2 regions of the Bradyrhizobium sp. AUGA SZCCT0177 genome follow, and region 2 is predicted to be linked to the other one. Evidence: riboswitches for the same ligand, from Rfam matches in the RefSeq annotation. Region 2 holds a riboswitch; the other holds the start of a gene.
What was found. A riboswitch is a leader RNA that binds a small molecule or an ion and turns the genes downstream of it on or off. The one in region 2 is predicted to bind cobalamin.
Positions count from the first base shown of each region.

Region 1: another riboswitch for cobalamin. It lies ahead of JQ597_RS24290 (TonB-dependent receptor); the one in region 2 lies ahead of metE (5-methyltetrahydropteroyltriglutamate--homocysteine S-methyltransferase).

Region 1 is NZ_JAFCMA010000022.1:34,075-40,988, reverse strand. It holds gene JQ597_RS24310 (MBL fold metallo-hydrolase) at 1-20, shown strand, start outside; gene JQ597_RS24305 (ABC transporter substrate-binding protein) at 78-908, opposite strand; gene JQ597_RS24300 (ABC transporter ATP-binding protein) at 908-1,690, opposite strand; gene JQ597_RS24295 (FecCD family ABC transporter permease) at 1,687-2,730, opposite strand; cobalamin riboswitch at 2,865-3,064, shown strand; gene JQ597_RS24290 (TonB-dependent receptor) at 3,179-5,458, shown strand; gene JQ597_RS24285 (DUF6925 family protein) at 5,556-6,575, shown strand; gene JQ597_RS24280 (transcriptional regulator) at 6,691-6,914, shown strand, end outside.
Region 2 is NZ_JAFCMA010000014.1:103,703-110,616, forward strand. It holds gene JQ597_RS18110 (aromatic ring-hydroxylating oxygenase subunit alpha) at 1-692, opposite strand, end outside; gene JQ597_RS18115 (hypothetical protein) at 700-897, opposite strand; gene metE (5-methyltetrahydropteroyltriglutamate--homocysteine S-methyltransferase) at 943-3,309, opposite strand; cobalamin riboswitch at 3,417-3,617, opposite strand; cobalamin riboswitch at 3,740-3,957, shown strand; gene JQ597_RS18125 (ribonucleoside-diphosphate reductase subunit alpha) at 4,073-6,914, shown strand, end outside.

The DNA.
Region 1 (6,914 bases), on a different contig from region 2:
GCCCGGTGGTGATGGGGTAGAATCTTTTGCCGTCGTCCCTGCGAACGCAGGGACGACGAAATAGTCTTGCCGGGACTTCACCGCCCCACCCGCTTCAATTCCGCAGTCAGTACATCCAGCGCTTCCGCCAGCATCACGCCGCCGCATTCGGTCAGCCGTTCCGGAATCACGATGCGTTTCTCCGGCGGATAGAACCGCGCGAGTGCCGGATGCAGCAGAAAGGCCTGGCCGTCGTCGCGGGCGAAATCGCCGGCCTGCGACACCAGCAGCAAATCCGGTTTCTGGCTCACGATCGCCTCGAGTGAAGCGAAGCCGCCGAAATTGAAACCGAGATCACCGGCCGTGTTGAACAGCCCGGTCTCCGCCAGCAGCGAGCCGACAAAGCTGTCGCTGCCCGCGACCCAGCCGCGCCGCGACAGCGGCAGCACCCGATAGTGTTTTGCGGCGACAGCCTGGCGCGCCCGCGCTAACGCCGCATCGAGCAACGCGATCTGCGCCGCCGCGCGATCGGGGTGGCCGACGATATCGCCGAACTCGCGAATCTGGTCCTTCACTTCAGGCAGCGTTCGCGGCACCGGGAGTTCGGCGAGACGCAGCCCATGCGCTTTGAGCAATTCCCGCGTCGAACGCTTGTCGTACAGATTGGCGACGACGATGTCGGGCTTCAGCACCATCACGTCTTCCGCGCCGCCCGACAGTCTTGGATAGCGAGCGACGTCACCGGCCACCCAGGCATCGCGCGAATAACGCGAAAGCCCGAGGATCTGCTCGGGATCGGCTAGCGACAGCAGCAATTGATCGCTGCAGACGTTCATCGACACGATCCGCGGCAGCTTAGCTGATAACGCGGAGCCGGCCGGCATCGCCAGCGCGGCAACCGCCAGCAGCACGCCAAGCCGGCCGCGCATCACAGATCCGCCCACGGCACGATCACGGCCTCGCGCTGGTATTCGGCGCGGTAGGCGCTGATCCGGAACACGTCGGCTATCACCTGCTCCGACAGCGCTTCCACCGGTGCGCCCTGCGACACCAGCCGGCCCTCCTTCAGAACCAGCACATGATCGGCGAATCGTGCGGCCAGGCCGAGGTCGTGCGTCACCACGATGACCAGCACGCCCTTGTCGGCGGTGGCGCGCAAATTCTTCATCACGTCGATCTGATGGCGCGGATCGAGCGAGGCGGTCGGCTCGTCGGCCAATATCACCGGCGCTTCGACCGCCAGCACGCGCGCCAGCGCGACGCGGCTGCGCTCGCCGCCGGACAGTTCGGTGACGCGGCGTTCGCTGAATTCCACCACATCGACCGCCTGCATCGCGCGCAATACGGCTTCAGTATCCTTTGGCGACAGCCGCGCCGGATCGGTCGCGCCGTGCGGATAGCGGCCGAGCGCCACGATATCGCGCGCCGGCAGTGGCCAGTGCACGATGTGGCCCTGCGGCAGATAGGCAAAGCGTTTTGCGCGTTCACGCAGCGACAGATCGGCCAGCGCATCGCCGCCGATATGGATACTGCCTGAGGACGGCAGCAGCCCCGACAGCGCGCGCAGCAGCGTGGTCTTGCCGGCGCCGTTCGGTCCGACCAGGGCGACCAGATGACCCGCGGTCAGCGACAGCGATACATCGCTGAGCACATGGCGGCCGGCCAATGTCACGTTTACGCCCTGCGCCGTGAGAAGCGTTGCTTCGCTCATGCGACACCTCCCCCGAGCGCGCGGCGTTCGCGCGCGATCAGATAGAGGAAGAACGGCACGCCAATGATCGAGGTCAGCACGCCGACCTTGATGTCGCTGGTCGAGGGAATGATCCGCACCGCGATGTCGGCGGCGAGCAGCAGCGCCGAGCCTGCCAGCGCACTCGGCACCAGCAGCCGCGCCGGATCATGACCGATCAACGGCCGCATCAGATGCGGCGCGACGAGGCCGATGAAGCCGATGGTGCCGGTGACCGCAACCGCGCCGCCGACCCCAAGCGCAACGCCGGTGATCACGATCAGCCGCAGGCGCCCGACATCGACGCCGAGGCTCTGCGCGGTTTCCTCACCGAGGCTGAGCGCGCGAAAGGAATGGCGCTGGCTGAACAGGATAATACCACCGGCAACGATGAACGGCAGCGCCAGCATCACGTGCTGAAAACTGCGATCCTCCAGCGATCCGAGCAGCCAGAACGCGATCTCCAGCACCACGAAGGGATTGCTGGAGAGGTTCATCACCAGCGCGGTGGCGGCGCCCGCCAGACTCGAAATCGCAAGGCCCGCCAGGATCAGGATCAGCAGCCCGGCATTGCGGCCGGCGATCGTCAGCAGCACGAACACCGATCCGAAAGCGGCCATGATCGCCACCACCGGCAACGCATAGGAGCGCACATCGGCCCACCCCAGCGCGATCACCAGCACCGCGCCGAACGCGGCCGATTGCGGCGCGCCGAACAGCGAGGGCGAGGCCAGCGGATTGCGCAGCAGGCCCTGCAGCGACGCGCCTGACATTCCCAGGATGGCGCCGATCGCCAGCGCCAAGATGGTCCGCGGCAGGCGGATTTCCCGCACGATCACCTGCGACACATCGCTGCCGCCGCCGAGGAGAGCTTCCATCACCGCCAGCGGCGACAGCCGCACCGGCCCGATGCCGAGCGAGATCAGCACTAACAGCCCGACGAGGCCGGCGAGCGCGGCCGTCACGCCAATCCGGCGGCGCGCGGCCTCCTCGTTTGCAGCAATGATGGTCTCAACACTCATCGATCGTCCCCGGACGGTCAGCCCGTACCGCACAACGCGTTCGAACGGTACTGCTCATGCGACATAAAAGACGCACTCGTCCAGTGAGGATCGCAGGCGAGGCCTGATGGGATTGACTCTATCTTTGACAAACTTCTACCATAATTTTCGACGGTTCCCGTTTTGGGGATCAAAAGGGAATGCGGTGCGGGGACAGTCCCCCAATTCCGCGGCTGCCCCCGCAACTGTAAGCGGTGAATCTTTCGTCCTACGCCACTGGGATTCTCGGTCCTGGGAAGGCGACGAAAGGTAACGACCCGCAAGCCAGGAGACCTGCCGTCAGCCGTGGTCACACGCGAAGATGTCGGTCGGGGAGTACAGGCATTAGTTTCACCAGAGCTGCTTACAGCACGATGGTGGGACTTGGTTCGCTGTGACGTGCCACTGACGTCATACCGAGGCCTGAACCATGTCTTCCACCACCACTGCCGCCAAGCGGTGCCGCCGTTTTTTGCTGGCGTCCAGTTTTCTGGCGCCGATCATGGCGCTCACCAATTCCGGCGCGCAGGCCCAGCAGACCGCCACAGCGGATCAACTGCCGGCGATCGAGGTCAACCCGCCCGGCGACCAGAACCGGACCCGCGCCAAACCCGCTTCCGATCAGGGCTCGGGCACGCGCCGCGTCGTCGCGCCGAACCCGAGGCCGTCAAGCAATCGGAACCCTGCGCCGGGGACCGGCTCGAACGTCGCGTCACAAGGCGATGGCCAGGGCGGTGGCGGAACGCCCGTCCGGCAATTCGCCGGCATCGTCGGCACATCGGCGACCGTCATCACGGCTGAAGAAATCGCGCATTCACCCGCGCAGACCTTGCAGGAAATCATCGCGCAAACACCGGGCGTGCAGCTCACCAGCCTGTATGGCGGCGTCAACGGCGCGAAGACCAGCGTCGATCTGCGCGGATTCGGCGCGTTTGCGACCTCCAACACCCTCGTGCTCATCAACGGCCGCAGGCTCAATGACGTCGACATGGCCGGTGTCGATTTTTCGACCATCCCGCGCGATTCGATCGAGCGTATTGAAATCACCCGCGGCAACAGCGGCGCGGTGCTGTACGGCGACAATGCCGTCGGCGGCGTCGTCAACATCGTGCTGAAAAACGGCGTCGGCGGCCCGCCGGTCGCGATCCGCGGCGAAGCCGGCGTCGGCTCCTTCAACCAGCGCATGGCCTCGGTCTCGGCCGCGACCAATTTCGGTCCGTGGTCGACGTCGTTCTACGGCAACGCCATCAAGTCAGACGGCTACCGCGTCAACAACGCGCTCGACCAGCGCAACGGGGTCGGCAACCTCAACTACACCACGCCCGGCCTCAGCGCGTTCCTGACCGTGACCGGCGACGATCAGAAGCTCGGCTTCCCCGGCGGCCGCATCGTCGATCCCTCGATCGGCGTCAACGAACTGGTCACGGCCCGCACCGGCACCAGCACGCCGTTCGACTACGGCAACCAGCAGGGCGCCAGCGCCACCGCCGGCTTCACCAAGACCCTGTGGAACGGCGTCGATCTCATCATCGATGGCGGTGTGCGGGACAAGAAACAGCAGGCCGCGTTCTTCAATCCCTTCGCCAACAGTTACGTCGACAGCCATCTTCAGACATGGTCCCTGACGCCTCGATTGAGCGTCAAGAATGTAATGTTCGGACTACCCTCTTCGATCCTGACCGGCATCGATTATTACGATGCGACGTTCCATCAGGAGCGGCCGGAATTTAAGGGCACACCGCCGATCCATACTTACGATCTGTCGCAAAGAACGATTGCCGGCTATTGGCAGCAAACCCTTGGGCTGTTGCCGACAACGGATTTCTCGTACGGCGCGCGAATCCAGAACACCAGCCTGAGTGCGCGGGACCGCCTTAACGATCCGCCGAATTGCGCCCTGTTTTTTACCTGCGGCGCTCAGAACCTTCCGCTGGATAGCAGCGAAGTCCAGCACGCGCTGCATGTCGGCCTCGAACATCGCTTCAACAATATCGTCTCGGTATTCGGCCGGGCCGCCCGCGCGTTCCGCACGCCGAATGTCGACGAGAGATTGTCCTCCGGACCCTCCTTCGATCCTGTCTTCTTCACCCCAATTCCCGGCACCTTCCAGCTGAAAACCCAGACCTCGCACGACGTCGAAGGCGGCTTCCGCATCAAGTCGGGCGGATTCCAGATGCAATCGAGCATCTACAACATGGACCTCGAGAACGAGATCCATTTCGTCCCCGCGCTGTTCTACAACGTCAACCTCGATCCGACCCGCCGTTACGGCTCCGAGACCAGCGCCTCGCTTCGCATCAGCGACAGCGTGCTGCTGCGCGGCGGTGTGGCCTACACCCGGGCGGTGTTCCGTGAAGGGCAGTTCGCCGGCAATGACGTTCCGCTGGTGTCCCGCTACACCGCCAGTGGCGGCGTGACTTGGAACATCTGGCAAAATTATCTGGTTGCGGACGCCACGGTGCGCGGCTGGAGCGAGCGCTACATGGACAACGACCAGAAAAATACCCAGCGCCGCATCCCGGCCGATGCCACCATCGACTTCAAGCTGAGCGGGGCATATCAGCACTTCTTCTGGTCGGTGAGCGTCAACAACGTGCTCAACGCGCTGTACTACGACTATGCGATCGCAAGCTCGTTCACCGACGGCCGCTTCAGCGCCTATCCGCTGCCGGGCCGGACCTACATGGTGAAGGCCGGCGCGACGTTCTGAGCCCGGACGCCGGTCCGGGGCCCGCTCCGGACCGGCTTGTCCTGACCTGACAAGCCAGTATTCTCTTTGGCCCCGAGGGTTAAGGGAATGCTGGTTGATGCCTGATGTTTCCGCCGTCGCGGCGATCGATCTGTTGTTGCAGCGGGAAATCGCCGATCCCGACACGCAATGGAGCCTCGGCACGTTCGGCGCCATCGCCGAATTCGCACGCGACCGCGACGAGTCGGTGCGGCTGACGCAATCGATCGAGGCCGTTGCAGCCGTGACGCCGCGCGGCGGCATTGCGCTGAAACCGGGCGGCAACAGCCGGCCGTTCGCCTCCGAGAGCATCACCAAATCAGGCTGGAGCCATCGGATCGCGCTGTGCCTGCCGTCAGGCGATTGTGCGATGAACGGCCGCAACGCGCTGACGGAAATCGGCGCCGATCACGAGGCGCTGCGGCCGGAGGACCGAGAGTCCTTCCTGTTCGATCTCGGTCTCGGTGCGCTGCAGGCGGATTTCTGCGTGCGCGTCAGTAACCCCAGTCTCGCCACGCGGCTGCGCGAACTCTGCGGCCGCGCCATCTTCGAACACGACAATCCCGCGATGGGGATGATCCTTGGCGCGAACCCGCATCGCGTCTTCATCAGCCGGCTCGGCCGCATCGAGGTCTATCAGCCGATCCCGCCGCCCTCGGGCAAGAGCCCGGAAGGGCCGCACACGCACGTGCTGCCAAGACTCCTGAAAAGCGGCCGGACCCATGCCGCGACCGAGCCGGTTCCCGACGGCTGGATTCCCTGCGCGCACATCTATCCGCCGCATCCGTTGCGTGACGGAATGGGCGAAGCCCGGCCGTTCGACCGGACACGTCACCAGCGTTTTCAACGGATCCTGGCGGCGTGCGGCGATCCCGAAGCGCTCGCGATCAAGCAGCGCGTCGTCGATGCGGTGCTGGCGGGGGAACCGCCGGTGGCGATCGCCGGCGACCGTCACGGCCGCGCCGGCATCCGCATCGCGCTGCGCCAGGTCAAAGCCGAAGGTCAGGCGTCAACGACATTGGCAGCCTGGCTGGCCACTTTCGACCAGAGCGGTCCTGAAGACGGCGATGACCCCACCGCCCTTCACCATGAGGGCTGAATCAACGCGATAACGGGGCGTTTTCGACCCAAATTCGCCCCCTCAGCGGCGCAATCCATGGTATTACCGCCGAAACACCGCCCGACGGCATGCGTCGCGGTTTCAGAGGTATATGATGAACGACGAACCGAAGAGTCCGGCCGAAATGAAAGAGATTCGGCTGCACCGCAAGCGTACCCAGGAGGTCGAGGGCATCAAGGCGATGGCCGAGATCGCGGCCTCCGACATCGCGATTCGCAAGCGGACTGAAAAGCTGCGCGCGCTGCGGCTGGCCAAGGAAGCTGAAGACCTTGCCAATCCGCCCGAACCGAAGGCCAAGCCTAAAGCGAAAGCCAAAGT
Region 2 (6,914 bases):
GCCGTGCCGGCACGGCCGCGCAGGCCGCCGACGATGACGGCCTCGCCAAGGGGCGGCTTCTCGCCAGGCCGGGCAAAACTGTAATCGACTTCCATCCAGCGTTCGCCGGCGCGGCTGCCGAGATAGCGCGGCACGACCTTGCCGGTGGTGCGCCGGTGCAGGAACTGATGGTTCATGTCCATCAAATTCTCATGCATGAAAGTGTAGTGGCAGGCGACGAGCTTGCCGAACCGCCGTGTCTTGTAGGCAGTATCAGCGGCTGCGCCGATCCGCGGCAAGGGGGCGGCGGCAGGCCCTGTGCCGGGCCATACGAAGATCAACCCGTCGCGTTCGAAGCAGGGATAGCGGCGGACGCCGTTCGGCCTCTTGCCCTTACCAAGATAGGGGACGTCGATGCAGTCGCCCGACGCGTCGTAGCGCCAGCCATGATAGACGCAGCGCAGGGTGCAGCCATCGACCGTTCCCTTCGACAGCGGCACCTGGCGGTGCGCGCAGCGGTCTTCAAGCGCGAAGATCGCGCCCTCACTCGGGCGCACCAGCACGATCGGCTCGCCCGCGAACCGCGCCGCGAAAGTCTGGCCGGACTTCACCTCGTGCGACCATGCGACCGGATACCAGTAATCCGGATTCGCGCCGACCTTGCGAAGATCGACAGAAGCTTCCGACCAGGCATTATCAGGCCTCACTGTCATCGCGTCGTTACGCCTTTGCCAGCGGTCCGAGATGCAGCGCCATGATCTGTTCCGGCGTCTCGGTGACCTCGATGCGCTGGCCGTCACCGCCGACGAAGGCGAGCACGGTGCGCTCGCCGTCGCGCCACATGCTGCCGACCAGCGCGATATTGATGTGGGTGGCCTGCCCCGTCTCGCACCTCGAGCATTCGATCCAGAAGCGCATGGCGTATCCTTTCAATTGTGCCGGGATGGGAGACGGGGCGGGCGTTTAAGCGAGCGCCCGCAATTCGCGGGCGGCGGCGACCATGTTGACCAGAGCGGGCCGCACCTCTTCCCATTTCCGGGTTTTCAATCCGCAATCCGGATTGATCCAGAGCTGGGCGTCGGAGAGCCGCAGCCGCGCCAGCTTGAGCAGGTCGGTCATCTCGGCGGTTTCAGGCACCCGCGGCGAATGGATGTCGTAGACGCCGGGGCCGATCTCGTTCGGATAGCGGTAGTTCCGGAAAGCGTCGAGCAGTTCCATCTTCGAGCGCGAGGTCTCGATCGAGATCACGTCGGCATCCATCGCACCGATCGCATCGATGATGTCGTTGAACTCCGAGTAGCACATGTGGGTGTGGATCTGGGTGTCGTCGCGCACGCCCGACGAACAGATGCGGAAGGCGTCCACGGCCCAGTCGAGATAGCTCTTCCACTCCGACCGGCGCAGCGGCAGGCCCTCCCGCAGGGCCGCTTCGTCGATCTGGATCATCCCGGCACCGGCGGCTTCGAGGTCGGCGACCTCGTCACGGATCGCCAGCGCGATCTGGCGGCAGGCTTCGCTGCGCGGAATATCGTCGCGGACGAACGACCAGTTCAGAATGGTCACCGGCCCCGTCAGCATCGCCTTCATCGGCCGCTTGGTCAGCGACTGCGCATACCGCCACCACTCGACCGTCATCGGTTTCGGGCGCGACACGTCGCCGAACAGCACCGGCGGGCGGACGTAGCGTGATCCGTAGGACTGCACCCAGCCATACCCGGTGAAGGCGAAACCTTCGAGCTGCTCGCCGAAATACTGCACCATGTCGTTGCGCTCGAACTCGCCATGAACAAGCACATCAAGCCCGATATTCTCCTGCCAGCGCACCGCGCGCGCGGTCTGGTTCTGCAGATAGAGTTTATAGGCGTCGTCGGTCAGCGCGCCCTTGGCATGCGCGGCGCGGGCGTTCCTGACATCCGCGGTCTGCGGGAACGAGCCGATGGTCGTGGTCGGGAAGGCCGGCAGGTTGAAGCGGCTGTGCTGCACGCCGGCGCGATCGGTAAACGCGTTGAGGCGGCGGCGCATCGCGCTATCGATGCCGGCGGCACGCGCCGCCACCTTGGCATCGTGGATCCGCGGCGAAGCTTTGCGCGCCGCTGCGGCTTCATCGGAGGCTTTCAGGATGGCGTCGGCGTGGACGCGGCCGCGCGCCAATGCCGTTCCGAGCGCCGCCAGTTCTTCGATCTTCTGCACCGAAAACGCCAGCCAGCTCTTCACATCGGGATCGAGGCTGGTTTCCAGCGCGAGGTCGATCGGGACGTGCAGCAGCGAGCATGATGGCGCGAGCTGCACGCGGTCGCCGCCGAGCCTGGTGACCACAGGTTCCAACCGGTCGAGCAGCCGGCTCAGATCGGCGCGCCAGATGTTGCGGCCGTCGATGATGCCGAGCGACAGTACGCGGTCCTTTGGGAAACCGGCGAGATCATCGAGTTGTTCGGGTGCGCGCACGAGGTCGAGATGCAGACCCGCGACAGGCAGGGCCAGCGCGGTGTCGCGGTTGGCGCCGAGCCCGCCAAAGTACGTGGCCAGCATGATCTTGAGCTCAGGCACCGCCTTGGTGATTTCCGCATAGGCATAATGCAGTGCCTGCTGCGCGATGATGTCGAGGTCGAGGACCAGACACGGCTCGTCGATCTGCACCCATTCCGCGCCGGCCTTGGTGAGTTCGCGCAGCACCTCGATATAGACCGGCACCAACCGGTCTAGCAGCGACAGCGTGTTGAATCCCGCATCCTTGCACTTGGCGAGTTTGAGGAACGTCACGGGGCCGACCAGCACCGGGCGGGTCTGGTAGCCGAGCGCTTTGGCTTCCAGATACTCCTCGATCGGCTTGCGCGAGGCGAGCGTGAAGGTCTGATCCTTCTCCAGTTCAGGCACCATGTAGTGGTAATTGGTGTCGAACCATTTTGTCATTTCCAGCGCCGGCACGCCGTGGGCCGCGTCGTGGTGGGCGTGGCCGCAGTCCGCATCATGCGCCGCGCCTTGGGCGCCGCGCGCCATCGCGAAGTAGGTGGCGAGCGGAACCGTGCCGCCGTTCCAGCCGTAGCTTTTCGGAATGGCGCCGACCATCACGCAGGTGTCGAGCACCTGGTCGTAGAACGTGAAGTCGTTGGACGGGATGATGCTGACACCAAGCTTCTTCTGGCGCGCCCAATTGGCCGCGCGCAGCCCGATGCCGGTCTCGATCAGGGCTTTCTCGTCGGTCGTACCCGACCAGAAGCTCTCCAGCGCGAATTTCAGCTCGCGGCGCGGACCGATGCGCGGCGTGCCGAGCGAAGCGACGGGAAGTGAGGAGGTAGAATTTACAGAAGCAGTCGCATTGGAAACAGACATGGCTTAACCCCAAAAGTTGGGGGCAAAGGCCGAAGTGACACGTCTGGATTCCAGGCGTCAGGAGGCGCGCGGAATCGCAACCGCACCACCGGGACACCCCGCCCGAGGACGTTTATGTTGTCGAGGCAGGTCTCCTGGCTTGCGGGTCAATGCTGCTGTCCGGTCTTCCCAAAACCTTTGCGGGTCTCAGTGACTTTGTTGGACAGCGGCTCGCCGCTTACAGTTGCGGGGGCAGCTCCGGCTTCACACCGGCTTCCCTCTTAGCTTCGGGAAAACCATCCCGAAGAACCACGACGCGTCCACTTACTGGCAACTCGGCGCGCCCGTCAACTCGATCGCCGGTTGTTGCGGTTGTTCACAGCTTCAACAGGGTGGACCAGAATTTTCGCAGGCTCGGCTAGCGCACCATTGACACGATTGCCCAAATCGCACCAGATGTAGTTGTCACGGTCCATCACGACGCAAGTCATGGTGGCTAAGAGGGAAGTCGGTGACTGCGCCAAAGGGCGCGAAATTCCGACGCTGCCCCCGCAACTGTAAGCAGTGAGTTGTTCCCGCCTTTACGTCACTGATGCGGCTTCGCATTGGGAAGACAGGGAATAACGACGACCTGCGAGCCAGGAGACCTGCCGCGACACCGAAAAAACGTCCACGGGCGGGGTGTCCCGGCGGTCGCTTGCAGATCTATGCCGGCGTTGCCGTCGCGCATTCGATGCAGCGTCCCCAAAGACATCCGGCCTCAACAACACCACGGGGTCTGCCGATGTCCGAATCTTCCGGTCTCATTTCTCTCGAAGCCAAAACCGCTCCCTTATTCCAGTTGCGTCCCGAAACGCTCGCCGCGCCGGACGCCGAACTTCCGATGCAGGTGATCCGCCGCAACGGCACGGTTTCGAAATTCGATGCCAGCAAGATCTCGGTCGCGATGACCAAGGCGTTTCTCGCCGTCGAGGGCCACACCGCGGCGGCCTCGCGCCGGGTGCACGAGGTGGTGGAACAATTGACCGCGGAAGTCGTCGGCGCGCTGTCACGCCGGATGAGCGAAGGCCGCACCTTTCACATCGAAGACGTGCAGGACCAGGTCGAACTGGCGCTGATGCGCAGCGAGCACCACAAGGTGGCGCGCGCCTATGTGCTGTACCGCGACGAGCGCACCAGGCAGCGCGCCGAGCAGGAGGCCGCCAAATCGGCCAAGCCTGCGGCAGGACCCGTGCTGCATGTGACGCTGGCGAACGGCACCAAAGTGCCGCTCGATACCGCGCGGCTCGCGCTGATCGTGGGCGAGGCCTGCGCCGGTCTTGATGGCGTCGACGCCGCGCCCGTCATCGCGGAAACCCAGCGCAATATCTACGACGGCATCAGCCAGGACGAGCTGGCGCTCGCTTCCGTGATGGCTGCGCGGACGCTGGTGGAGCAGGAGCCCAACTACGCTTACGTGAGCGCGCGGCTGCTGCTCGACAAATTGCGCACCGAAGTGCTGTCCTACGTTCAGGGCGTGCCGACCAACGCCTCGCAGGCCGACATGGCCACGCGCTACGTCGAATACTTCCCGGCCTATATCAAGACCGGCATCAAGGCCGAACTGCTCGATCCGGATCTGGCGCGCTTCGACCTGAAGAAAATCGCCGCGGCGCTGAAGCCGGAACGCGATCTGGCGTTTCAGTTCCTCGGCCTGCAGACGCTGTACGACCGCTATTTCCTGCATGAAGGCGGCAACCGCATCGAGCTGCCGCAGGCGTTCTTCATGCGCGTCGCGATGGGACTTGCGACCCGCGAGATCGATCGCGAGGCCCGCGCGATCGAATTCTACGATTTGCTGTCGTCTTTCGATTTCATGGCTTCGACGCCGACGCTGTTCAATTCTGGAACGCTGCGGCCGCAATTGTCGTCGTGCTTCCTCACCACGATCGCGGATGATCTCGACGGCATCTTCAAGTCGGTCAAGGACAACGCGCTGCTGGCGAAATATTCCGGCGGGCTCGGCAACGACTGGACCCGCGTGCGCGGGCTCGGGGCCCACATCAAGGGCACCAACGGCGAAAGTCAGGGCGTGGTGCCGTTCCTGAAAGTCGCCAACGACACCGCCATTGCGGTCAACCAGGGCGGCAAGCGCAAGGGCGCGGTCTGTGCGTATCTGGAGACCTGGCATATCGACATCGAGGAATTCCTCGATCTGCGCAAGAACACCGGCGACGACCGCCGCCGCACCCACGACATGAACACCGCGAACTGGGTGCCTGACCTGTTCATGCAACGCGTCGAAACCGACGGCGAATGGACCTTGTTCTCGCCTGACGAGACGCCCGACCTGCACGACCTCTACGGCACAAAATTCGCCGAACGCTATGCCGCCTATGAAGCCAGGGCGGCGCGCGGTGAAATCCGCGTCTTCAAGCAGGTCCGCGCCACTGATTTGTGGCGCAAGATGCTGACCATGCTGTTCGAGACCGGGCATCCCTGGATCACGTTCAAGGACCCCTGCAATCTCCGTTCGCCGCAGCGCCATGCCGGCGTCATCCACTCCTCCAACCTCTGCACGGAAATCACGCTCAACACCTCCGACGACGAGACCGCGGTTTGCAATCTCGGCTCGATCAACCTGCTCAATCACATCCAGGGCGGCCGCCTGAACGAGGCGCGGCTGAAGAAGAGCGTGACGATTGCGATGCGGATGCTCGACAACGTCATCGACATCAATTTCTACACGATTCCGGAAGCGCGGCGTTCCAACCTGCGCCACCGCCCGGTCGGTCTCGGGTTGATGGGGTTCCAGGACGCGCTGCAGGCAATGCGGATAGCTGTCGCCTCCGATGCGGCTGTGACGTTCGCCGACACCAGCATGGAGGCGATCTCCTACTACGCGATCTCGGCTTCGGTCGATCTTGCCGCTGAGCGCGGCCGCTATCCCTCGTTCGACGGATCGCTGTGGAGCCAGGGCATCCTGCCGATCGATTCGATCGAGCTATTGGCGGAAGCGCGCGGCGGTGTCGCGATGGATCGTTCCATGACGCTCGATTGGGGCAGCTTGCGCGAACGGGTCAGATCGACCGGCATGCGCAATTCCAACGTGATGGCGATCGCGCCGACGGCGACGATTTCCAACATCTGCGGCGTCGCGCAGTCGATCGAACCCGCCTACCAGAACCTCTATGTCAAATCCAACATGTCCGGCGACTTCACCGTCGTGAACGAATTTCTGGTGCGTGACCTCAAGGCGCGCGGGTTGTGGGACGAGGTGATGGTCAACGACCTCAAATATTTCGACGGCAGCGTCGGCTCGATCGACCGCATCCCTGATGATCTCAAGGCGCTCTACGCCACCTCGTTCGAGATCGACAGCGCCTGGCTGATCGAGGCGGCGGCGCGGCGCCAGAAATGGATCGACCAGTCGCAGTCGCTCAACCTCTATATCGCCAACCCGTCCGGCAAGAAGCTCGACACGCTCTATCGCCTGGCGTGGACGCGTGGCTTGAAGACCACCTATTACTTACGCTCGCGCAGCGCGACGCATGTCGAGAAGTCCACGCTCAAGGGCACCGACGGCAAGCTCAACAGTGTCGCCTCCGTGACGATGATGGCTCCAGCCCCAATCATCGTCCCGCTGG